3 regions of the Streptomyces sp. NPDC005808 genome follow, and region 1 is predicted to be linked to each of the others. Evidence: riboswitches for the same ligand, from Rfam matches in the RefSeq annotation. Region 1 holds a riboswitch; each other region holds the start of a gene.

Region 1 (3,267 bases):
GCACGACGACGGGCGTCCGCGTGCGCTCCCGGCCTACCACTCGCCCCGCTGTCAGTACGTAGCGCGGGCCCCGGTACCCATCCCCACTGGCTTTTCGTGCGCTGGAGCTCAACATCTTCTGCCGGCCGGATCCCGGCCACAGTGCCGGTCAGCCCAAGCCGGTACGACCGTAACGCCGGCCGTACCGGCACCGAGGCGAGGATCCCGCTCGTCGGCGCTCTATCGCGCAGGTTTCTGCTTCAGCATCCCGGAGGCGATCGCGATGACGACTGCGATCACGGCCACCGGCACCACCGGTGCGTAGGTGTGCGCGTGGCTGAGCATCCAGTCTCCGACGAAGGCGCCGGCCACCATGCCCACCAGGACCCCGGTGAGGCGACGTGCCGCGGCGGGCTTGAGAGTCCAGGTGGTGATACCGGAAACCCAGCTGATGAAGGTGGCCGTGGCCGCCGTGGTGGAAATGCCAGGCACATGGAGCGACCGAATGGCGTTCATCTGCAGACCCATGGCGAAGGCGTTGAGGGCGACCAGGATGTTGGACACAAGGCTGGACGGGGACGTCGCCATCCACACGACGAGGAAACCGACCTGCGCCACCGTCGCGACGCAGAGCGCGATGGAGACACGACGCGGCCACGCTTCGAAGATCTCGGAGTCCTCCATCTCCTCGTCGCCGTTGAACGCGGTCAGGATCCTTGTTGCCAGCGCGGCCCCCACGGCGAACGCGGCAAGGGAAATCACCACGCGAACGGGATCCGGACCGTCGGGCGGCCGGGTACCGGCTACGCCCAGTCCGAGAAACACCAGGTTTCCGGTCTGGAACGCCGTGAAGACCTTCCCGAAAGAAAGAAAGCAGATCGCTTCGAAAACGCCTGACGAGAATGCCAGGGCGACCAGCAGCCGGTCTCGAATCGCCAGTAGCTCCGGAGTCGCGTGCGCGGCGGCCAGGTCCACACGCCGGTCATCCACAGGTTCGGCTCCTCGGCCGCCCTGGACCGGCAGGGTCGGGGCGACAGGTTGAGTGCCCTGAGAACGTTCGAGTCGAGACGGCCGGCCGTGAGCCTTTTGCAGGCTGCTCCATTGCATGCCTTTTCCTCCAAGCGCCCGGAGTCAGGAGCTCGCCCCGACTAGTTGCTAGGTACACATTTATCTCCGTTCAGGATGTGCCTACATCTCGCATAAAGCCACATATTTGGGCGAAACCTTACCCAGGCTTCAGGAAAAAACTACGAAGGCCGCCTGGGGGACAAAACAGGCAGGGCCGCGAGTTCTCGAGTCGGGGCACGGCAGGCCCCGGCCGGCGCCTGGTCAGGACAGTTCGGCCGGCCGTTGCCGAGCCTCGCGCAGTTCGATCCGCCGTGCCCTGCGTTGCCCAACTCGCCTGTCCCCATTGACGGATCATGGCGGCGCTCGTTAGCGTTCCCAGCGGTATCGAGTGTCAGCGTCAGGCCCTGGCTCGTTGACCGGCAACTCCTCACCGCGGTGGGGTGCTCCGGGTGAAAGCCCGGCAGAGTCACCGACTGCGCAAGCGCCTGACCGTTGGATCGGGCCTGAGATCGGGAGGACCAGCGTGCGGTACAGCAGTGAGCTGAGTGCCTCGATCGCGGCCGCTGCGGTGTTCTCCGGATTCTCCCGCCGACGCCACATCGACCTGCAGCTCTTCACCAGCTGCCTGTGTCACGGCTGATTGCGACCCTGCCTCCCGCTCTCTGGGTGACGCTCGCCGACGGCTTTGACGCCGCGGGCGACTCCGTGCGGGCTCTCACAGCGCTGTCGGAGTCCGCGGTGCCGTCACGCCTTCGTCGGCACCCTTCCCCCAGGCACCTTCCGAATATTTCCGCCACTCCGCCTTGGTCTGCACAGGGCCGCTTCGCCTTGGCATGCGCGGGCACGTGCGCGGTGACTTTGGAGTAGGAGAACCCGTTCCGTGATATCGCATCCGGATTCCCGACCTACCCGGTGGGCGGCACTCGCCGCACTGGTGACAAGCAGCCTCCTGCTGAGCGCCTGCGCGTCGAGCGGCAGCTCGACCAGCGACAGCGGCCCGGCCAGGTCCGGCGGCACACTGACCTTCGCGGTGGGTTCCGACGTAGGGTGCGTGGATCCGCAGCAGGTGGGCAGCAACGACACCATTTACTCGCTGCGCCAGATCGTGGACTCGCTGACCGACCAGGATCCCAAGACCGGCAAGATCGTGCCGTGGCTGGCGAAGAGCTGGGACATCAGTTCCGACACGACCACGTTCACCTTCCACCTGCGATCGGGTGTCACCTTCAGCGACGGGACACCGTTGACTGCCCAGGTGGTGAAGGACAACTTCGACGCGGTGCCGAAGCTCGGCGCCCTGGGGTCGCTGGCCCAGGGGTACTTGAGCGGCCTGGACAGCACCACGGTGATCGACCCGCTCACGGTGCGGGTCAGGTTCCAGCAGCCGAACGCGCAGTTCCTGCAGGCGACGTCGACGCACTCGCTGGGTATCGAGTCGTCGGCGAGTGCCAAGCAGAGCCCGCAGGAGAAGTGCAGCAAGGGTGTGGTCGGGTCCGGCCCGTTCGCGCTGGAGAGCTACGTACAGAACCAGTCCATCACCTTGACCAAGCGCAGCAAGTACGCCTGGGGCTCGTCGTTGTGGACCAAGCCGGGCGAGGCGTACCTGGACAAGCTGGTGTTCAAGGTGGTGCCCGAGGCGGGCGTGCGCACCGGCAGCCTGCAGTCCGGTCAGGTGGACGCGATCAGCAGTGTCGGCAAGGCAAACGAGGCGGCCCTCACGGGCGGCCAGGTGAACCTGCAAGGGCGGGCCAATCCCGGTGCGGTGTTCAACCTGGGGCTGAACAACTCCCGCCCGCTACTGAAGGACGTGAGGGTGCGTCAGGCGCTCCTGTTCGCCATCGACCGGCAGCAGATCGTCGACACCGTGTTCCCGACCGGCACCAGGGCGGCTACCAGCATCCTGGCGTACACGACACCGGATTACGCGGACCAGGGCTCGGATCTGGCCTTCGACGCGGCGAAGGCGAAGTCCCTGCTGGACTCGGCCGGTTGGAAGGTCGGCAGTGACGGCATCCGGTCGAAGAACGGCACCGAGCTCCGTCTGATCGTCCGGTGGTTCGCCAACGCGGCCACGAACCAGCCGACGCTGGAGCTGATCCAGCAACAGTTCAAGGCCGTGGGTGTCGACGTGGTGCTCAAGGAGACGCCCACCGCCCAGTTCGCGACGATGCTGCAGTCCGGCGACTTCGACGCGTCCTGGGGCAACCTGACCCGCGCCGA
Region 2 (3,267 bases), on a different contig from region 1:
GCAGCCGGAAGGGCGCCCCCGTCGTGGACTCGTGGGCCAGTGCGGTGACCAGGGGCTGACCCTGCGGTGGGCGGGGTGTGATGGAGGGGCCCTTGACGCTGAAGTGCTTGCCCTCGAAGTCGATGTAGTGCAGTTTGTCGCGGTCGACGAACCGGCCGGTGGCGACGTCCCGGATCTCCACGTCGTCCTCCCAGCTGTCCCACAGCCGGCGCACCGCCTCGACGTAGTCGGCGGTCTCGTCGAAGAGGTCGACGATCAACTCCTGCAGGGCCGGAGTCTCCAGGTCTTCGACACGGAGCTTGGGGAACTCACGGCGTCCGAAGTGAGCGGCCTCGTGTCGTCGCGCGGACGCCTGCACCCGCACGCCGGCACGGCCGGTGCTCACATAGTCGAGGGTGGCGATGGCCTTGGATATGTGGAAGGGCTCCGAGTGGGTGGTCACCACGCTCGGCACCAGCCCTATGTGGCTGGTCAGCGGCGCAACGCGGGCGGCGATGAGGACGGCGTCGAGTCGGCCGCGTACCTGGTCGGTGCGTGGGTCCGGTTCGCTGAGGCGCGCGGACTGCAGGCCGAGGCCGTCCTCGATGGTCACGAAGTCGAGCAGGCCACGCTCGGCCTCGGTGACCAGGTCGGTCCAGTACGAGGCGGTGAACAGGTCGTGGGGGCGGGCCACCGGCTCGCGCCAGGCGGCGGGGTGCCAGCCCGCGCCGTCGAGGGCGACAGCCAGGTGCAGTGCGGAGGGAGAAGAGGAGGACGAGGGCAACGACGTTGACGAGGACACGAAAGGGGTGCCTTCCTGATCGACCGTGTGAGATCGCCGGGCCTCGGCTGGGAGGGTGCGGCGGCGGGGTGACAGGTCAGGGACGACAGAGCGCGCCGGCCACGCGCTGAAGGTCGATGTGCGGCCGGGAGTACAGGTGCACGCGGCGGCGCGGGGCGAGAACCAGGACACGGAGACGGGGCACGGTCTGCACGTCCGTCACCTCCGCCCTTCCGGCTCGGCGGGCTGGAGGCCGCCGGCATCGCGCTTGCGGAACCCGGGGCGGGCACCGCCTGGTCGTCACCTGGAGCACCCCGCCGCGGAGGAGGGTTGCCGGTCAGCAAGCCAGGGCTTGACGCTGACGCTCATAACCTGCTGGGGACGTTACGGGAGGCCACAGCGGTGCGCAATGGGCCGGGGATCATGGTCGTGATCACGCCGCCGCGCGTCCTCAGGAGGGTCAACCACTGGGCTGCGCAATCTGTTCCACGCCTCCCGTACGGCCTGAGGCACGCTGGATGACCACCTGATGAGACTGCGCCGGAGGCCTTCTTGACGACCTCACGGAGCGCACCGACACTGACGGGGACGGTCACGATTGTCAGCGCCCTTCGGGCAGGTTCACCCTGCCTGTGAGGTCATCGGCCCCGGCCCGCTGGCAGGCAACCCTTCCACCGCGACGGGGTGCCCCGGGTGACGACCCGGTTCCGCCGGTGCGGCGGGACAAGCGTGGTCTCGCGTCTCGCGAGCCCCGAGTGCGGGACAGGTGGGAATGGCCAACAGCGGTTTGACGAGACGCCTGCACATCGATCTGTTGCGTGTCTCCAGCGCCTACTAGTCCGAGCGATCCGGACCAGTACGTAGCGCAGTCACTCCGTTCCGCCGCGGTGCCCACAAGGTGGCCGTGGCCTCCTCGTCCCATGGAGAGTCATGTCCGAGACAATCTCGCACGCCTCAAACACCGGTACGTCCAGCACGTGTACGTCAACTCCGTGCGCACCCAGCTCACTTGACGCGGTCCCCCATCCCCGGATCGCCGCGATCCCGTCCGCCCGCCCACACCGATTCCGCAGCCGTATCGGAGTGGGTCTCGCCGGCGGCTTCTACCCTGCCCCGCACCGCTACGAGCTGTATCTGTCCGCGCGCTGTCCCCTCTCGCTACGGGTTTCCATCACGCACGGCCTGCTGGGTCTCAAGGACTCGGTCGCCATCACACGGCTGGCGCTCCCCGCCGACACCCCCGCCGCGTTCGCCTCCCTGCGCGGGGTGTACGAGGCCACCTGGCACCACTACGACGGTCCGCTGACCGCCCCCGCGCTGTGCGACCGGTGGAGCGGACGTGTCGTCAGCAACCACACGCCCGACATCCTGCGCGACCTCGGCGATCTCTTCCCCGACCGCGCCGGATCCTGCCGCTCCCCGCTCCGCCCGTCGGAACTCGCCGCGGACGTCGACGCCCTGCGCGACCTCCTCGACCGGGATGTCACACCGGGCGCGCCGCTACAGGAACGGTCGGCCGCTCTCGACCTGCTGAACCGTCAACTCACCGCCGGTCCCTATGCGTTGGGCAAGGAACTGACCGCCGCAGACGTGGACCTCTGGGTCGCCCTGGTCCAACTCGAAGCGGTCCAGGACCTGTCCTCGTACGCACTCCTCCAGGACTACGTGCGACGTCTCGACGCCCACCCGGCCTTCCACCGGCACCTGTGAGCAGGCGGCTTCGTCAGGTACGGGATTCCAGGGCGGCCCGGGTGTCGTCGCCGTAGACGCCCGTCTCGTCACCCCGGATCCCGTACCAGAGCTGGAAGCGGGCCACGGCCGCGGTGAGGGTGGGGTCGTACGTTCCGCTCGTGACGCCGCTGTCGTAGACATCCGGGATGTGGAGCAGCCGTTCCTGGAGTTCCGCCACCTCGGGGCCGTTGTCTCCCTCCCGGAGGATGCCGGTGCCGTCCGGGTCCGCGGCGCCGGAAGGCGCCTGAGCGACGGGTGCCGTGGCGGACGAGGCGGCCCCGGCCTGCGATCGGCTGTCTCCGCCGGGCAGCAGCATGGCCACGGCGAATCCGACCAGCGCGGCCGCCACGACAGCGGCGACGACGGCGGCTCGGCGCAGGCCCGTAGCGTGTCCGTACCCTTGCCCGGCTGCACGCCCCGGTCGGCGCCCCGGCTCCTGCCGGGTCGGCGCCGCGGGCTTCGCCTCCTCGTAGGCGGCATAGTTCTCGCCCACCAGAACGGGCGGCAACTCCTCCGTCTCACCCAGGTGCGCCGAGGACAATCTGACCGACTCGTAGTTTTCGTCCGGGCCGACGGCCTGCTGATCCTCTCGGAACTCCCTCACCAGTTCCGCCAGGGCCTCCGTGCGGCGGCGCTGCTGGACGTAGGTGGGTTCGAGCGCCGGGCGGCGCATGGGCTGCTCGCGTTCGGGCGGTGTCGACACACTGCTCTCCTTCCGTGCGCGCGGTCTCCCGCCATCCCCGTGGAGAGATACGGAGGCACGGGCACGGGAGTTC
Region 3 (3,267 bases), on a different contig from region 1:
CGTACGGATGATGTACGAACACGCCAACGTGATCGAGGTGCCGGGGAAGACCGTCGACATCGTCGGTACGGGCGGTGACGGGGCCAAGACCGTCAACATCTCCACCATGTCGGCGATCGTCATCGCAGGGACCGGCGCGAAGGTCGTCAAGCACGGCAACCGGGCGGCATCCTCCGCCTCCGGGGCGTCCGACGTCCTGGAAAAGCTCGGGGTCAATCTGCAGCTGACGACGGAGCGGGTGGCCGAGGTGGCCGAGGAGGCCGGGATCACCTTCTGCTTTGCGGTGAAGTTCCACCCGGCGCTGCGTCATGTGGGCGCCGCACGTGGGCAGTTGGGCATTCGTACGGTCTTCAACGCCCTCGGTCCGCTGACGAACCCGGCACGGGTGAAGGCGCAGGCGGTCGGCGTCGCGGACCCCCGCATGGCGCCCATCGTGGCGGGCGTCTTCGCCGAGCGCGGCAACTCCTCACTGGTCTTCCGCGGCGACGACGGCCTCGACGAGCTGACCATCACCTCCACGTCCCGGGTGTGGGTCGTACGGGACGGAAAGGTCACCGAGGAGACCTTCGACCCGAGGGACGTCGGAATCGACCTGGTCCCGATCGAGGCGCTGCGGGGCGCGGACTCCACGTACAACGCCGACGTGGCGCGGCGGCTCCTCGACGGCGAGACGGGGCCGGTGCGGGACGCCGTACTGCTCAACTCGGCGGCGGCGCTGGTGGCCCTGTCGCCGGGTGACGGGCCGCTCGCGGAGCAGATCCGAGCGGGGATGGCGCAGGCGGCGGAGGCCGTCGATTCGGGGGCGGCCAAGCGGACGCTCGAGCGTTGGGTGGCCGCGACCAACGCGTAGCTCGCCTTGCGAGGCGGTTCGAAAGGGGCTGGGGCGAAGAGGTCCGGCCCCTTTCGGGTTCCGGGATCCGGACACGGGTTGCGCCGTCGCGATCAGTTCGGTTAGTTTTTTCGGCAGGTCATGAGTGACAGTCATCAGGCCCCGGCCGACTGTCCGGCAACCCTCCGTCCGTGGCGGGGTGCCCCGGGTGAAGACCAGGCCGTAGGCAGCGAGGTCTGCGGCAAGCGCGGACCCCTCGCCCTCTTCTGAGTGGTTAAGGCCCAGGGGTCCTGGTCATTCGAGGGAGCCTTCTGTGAGCAAGCGAATGCGATAGGGCGTAGAGCCCCTTTTCCGCCTATCACTTTCACCCGTTCCCGCGCTGAGCGCCACCTCCATGGACCGGCTCGCGCGGTGATGTTCCCCGCGTCTCACAGGAGTTCGCCATGTCTGCTTCCATCGTTGCCGCCGACCAGACGGTTTGTCGTGACATTTCCGGAGCTCTGCCTGTTCTGGGCCGAGATGTCACCGTCCCGCTCGTCACCGGTGGCGAGGTCACGTACGCCGCCCTCGACTACGCCGCCAGCGCCCCGGCCCTCCAGCGGGTGTGGGACGACGTGGCCGCGTACGCCCCGTACTACGGCAGCGTGCACCGTGGCGCCGGGTACCTGTCCCAGCTCTCCACCGACCTCTTCGAGAACTCCCGCGCCACCGTCGCCGAGTTCCTGGACTGCCGTGCGGACGACCAGGTCGTCTTCACCCGGTCGACCACCGACTCGCTCAACCTGCTCGCCGCCGCCCTGCCGGCCGACTGCCAGGTCTTCGTCTTCGAGACCGAGCACCACGCCGCGTTGCTGCCCTGGCGGGACGCGCGGGTGACGTACCTGAACGCCCCGCGTACGCCGGGGGAGGCCGTCGCGACCCTGGAGCGCGCGCTCAGCCACCGCGACCCCCACGGCCCGGCCCTCGTCTGCGTCACGGGCGCCTCGAACGTCACCGGTGAGCTGTGGCCGGTGCGTGAGCTGGCCGCCGCCTCGCACGCGCACGGCGCGCGCATCGTGCTCGACGCCGCGCAGCTCGCCCCGCACCACCCGGTGTCGGTGCGCGACCTCGACGTCGACTGGGTCGCCTTCTCCGGGCACAAGCTGTACGCCCCCTTCGGCTCCGGAGTCCTCGCGGGCCGCTCCGACTGGCTGCGCGAGGCCGAGCCGTACCTGGCGGGCGGCGGCGCCAGCCGCAAGGTGTCGCGGCGTACGGACGGCGGCGTGGACGTGGAGTGGCACGAGAGCGCCGCCCGGCACGAGGCCGGCTCACCGAACGTGATCGGCGTCTACTCGATCGCCTCCGCCTGCAAGGCGCTCAGCGAGGCGGGCTTCGACACCCTCGTCGCCCGTGAGCAGCACCTGATCGAGACGGTCCGCGCGGGTCTCGCCGAGGTGCCCGAGGTCAGGGTCCTCTCGCTCTTCGGCGACGACGCCCCGCGCGTCGGCGTCATCTCCTTCGTCGTGGAGGGCTGGAACAGCTCGCACTTCGCGGCCGCGCTGTCCGCCGAGTACGGCATCGGGGTGCGCGACGGCCTCTTCTGCGCCCACCCGCTGGTGCGTACCCTCCTCGGCAGCGACCCGGAGACCCAGGGCGAGTGCGGCGCTCCCGAGGCCGCGCCCGGCGAGAAGTCCCTCAACGCCATCCGCGTCAGCTTCGGCGCGGGCACCCCGGACGAGCACGTCGAGCGTTTCGTGCGCGCGGTCAAGGAGCTCGTGCGGGACGGTGCGAAGTGGAACTACCGCACGCAGGACGGGCGTTGCGTCCCGGCCGTGTGATCGCCTGACGGGAGCACGGCGTATACGCTCCCTTCGGCGGCGGTACGGCGAACAGGGGAGTCACGGGGAGTGCAGGCGCTGCGGGAGACGGATCCACGGCGGATCGGTCCGTACGAGGTGCTCGGTCGGCTCGGTGCGGGTGGTATGGGCGAGGTCTATCTCGCCGAGTCGCGGGCCGGGCTCCGGCTGGCCGTGAAAGTGGTGCGGGCCGAGCACGCGCAGGACCGCACCTTCCGCGCCCGGTTCCGCCAGGAGGTGCGGGCCGCGCAGACCGTCGGCGGCAGCGGCACCTACACCGCGCGGGTGGTCGACGCCGATCCCGAGGGCGAACGGCCTTGGATGGCAACGGAGTTCGTCGACGGGCCGAACCTGCGCGACGCGGTGCTCGACGGCGGGCCGCTGTCCGAGGACGCGGTGCTCACCTTCGCCGCCGCACTGGGCGAGGCCCTCGCCGCGATCCACGCCAGGGGCATGGTGCACCGCGACCTCAAGCCGTCCAACATCCTGCTGGCGCCGGACGGTCCGCGGGTCATCGACTTCGGGATCGTACGGGCGCTGGAGGCGACGGCGATGACCCGCACCGGCGCCATGGTCGGCTCGGTCGGATACGTCTCGCCCGAG

Evidence for each region. Region 1 has a riboswitch for S-adenosylmethionine ahead of ACFYPC_RS27925 (ABC transporter substrate-binding protein). Riboswitches for the same ligand answer to the same signal wherever they lie in the genome.
Region 2: linked by a shared signal. The riboswitch ahead of ACFYPC_RS29455 (putative leader peptide) and the one ahead of ACFYPC_RS27925 (ABC transporter substrate-binding protein) in region 1 are both predicted to bind S-adenosylmethionine.
Region 3: linked by a shared signal. The riboswitch ahead of ACFYPC_RS18980 (aminotransferase class V-fold PLP-dependent enzyme) and the one ahead of ACFYPC_RS27925 (ABC transporter substrate-binding protein) in region 1 are both predicted to bind S-adenosylmethionine.

Annotation. Positions count from the first base shown of each region.
Region 1 is NZ_JBIAIK010000014.1:142,561-145,827, forward strand. It holds gene ACFYPC_RS27920 (YoaK family protein) at 220-1,086, opposite strand; SAM riboswitch class IV at 1,428-1,537, shown strand; gene ACFYPC_RS27925 (ABC transporter substrate-binding protein) at 1,928-3,267, shown strand, end outside.
Region 2 is NZ_JBIAIK010000016.1:4,527-7,793, forward strand. It holds gene ACFYPC_RS29445 (LLM class flavin-dependent oxidoreductase) at 1-781, opposite strand, end outside; gene ACFYPC_RS29450 (putative leader peptide) at 858-974, opposite strand; SAM riboswitch class IV at 1,020-1,133, opposite strand; SAM riboswitch class IV at 1,351-1,496, shown strand; gene ACFYPC_RS29455 (putative leader peptide) at 1,533-1,598, shown strand; gene ACFYPC_RS29460 (glutathione S-transferase family protein) at 1,691-2,470, shown strand; gene ACFYPC_RS29465 (peptidoglycan-binding protein) at 2,484-3,194, opposite strand.
Region 3 is NZ_JBIAIK010000007.1:435,526-438,792, reverse strand. It holds gene trpD (anthranilate phosphoribosyltransferase) at 1-850, shown strand, start outside; SAM riboswitch class IV at 967-1,083, shown strand; gene ACFYPC_RS18980 (aminotransferase class V-fold PLP-dependent enzyme) at 1,273-2,646, shown strand; gene ACFYPC_RS18975 (PQQ-binding-like beta-propeller repeat protein) at 2,716-3,267, shown strand, end outside.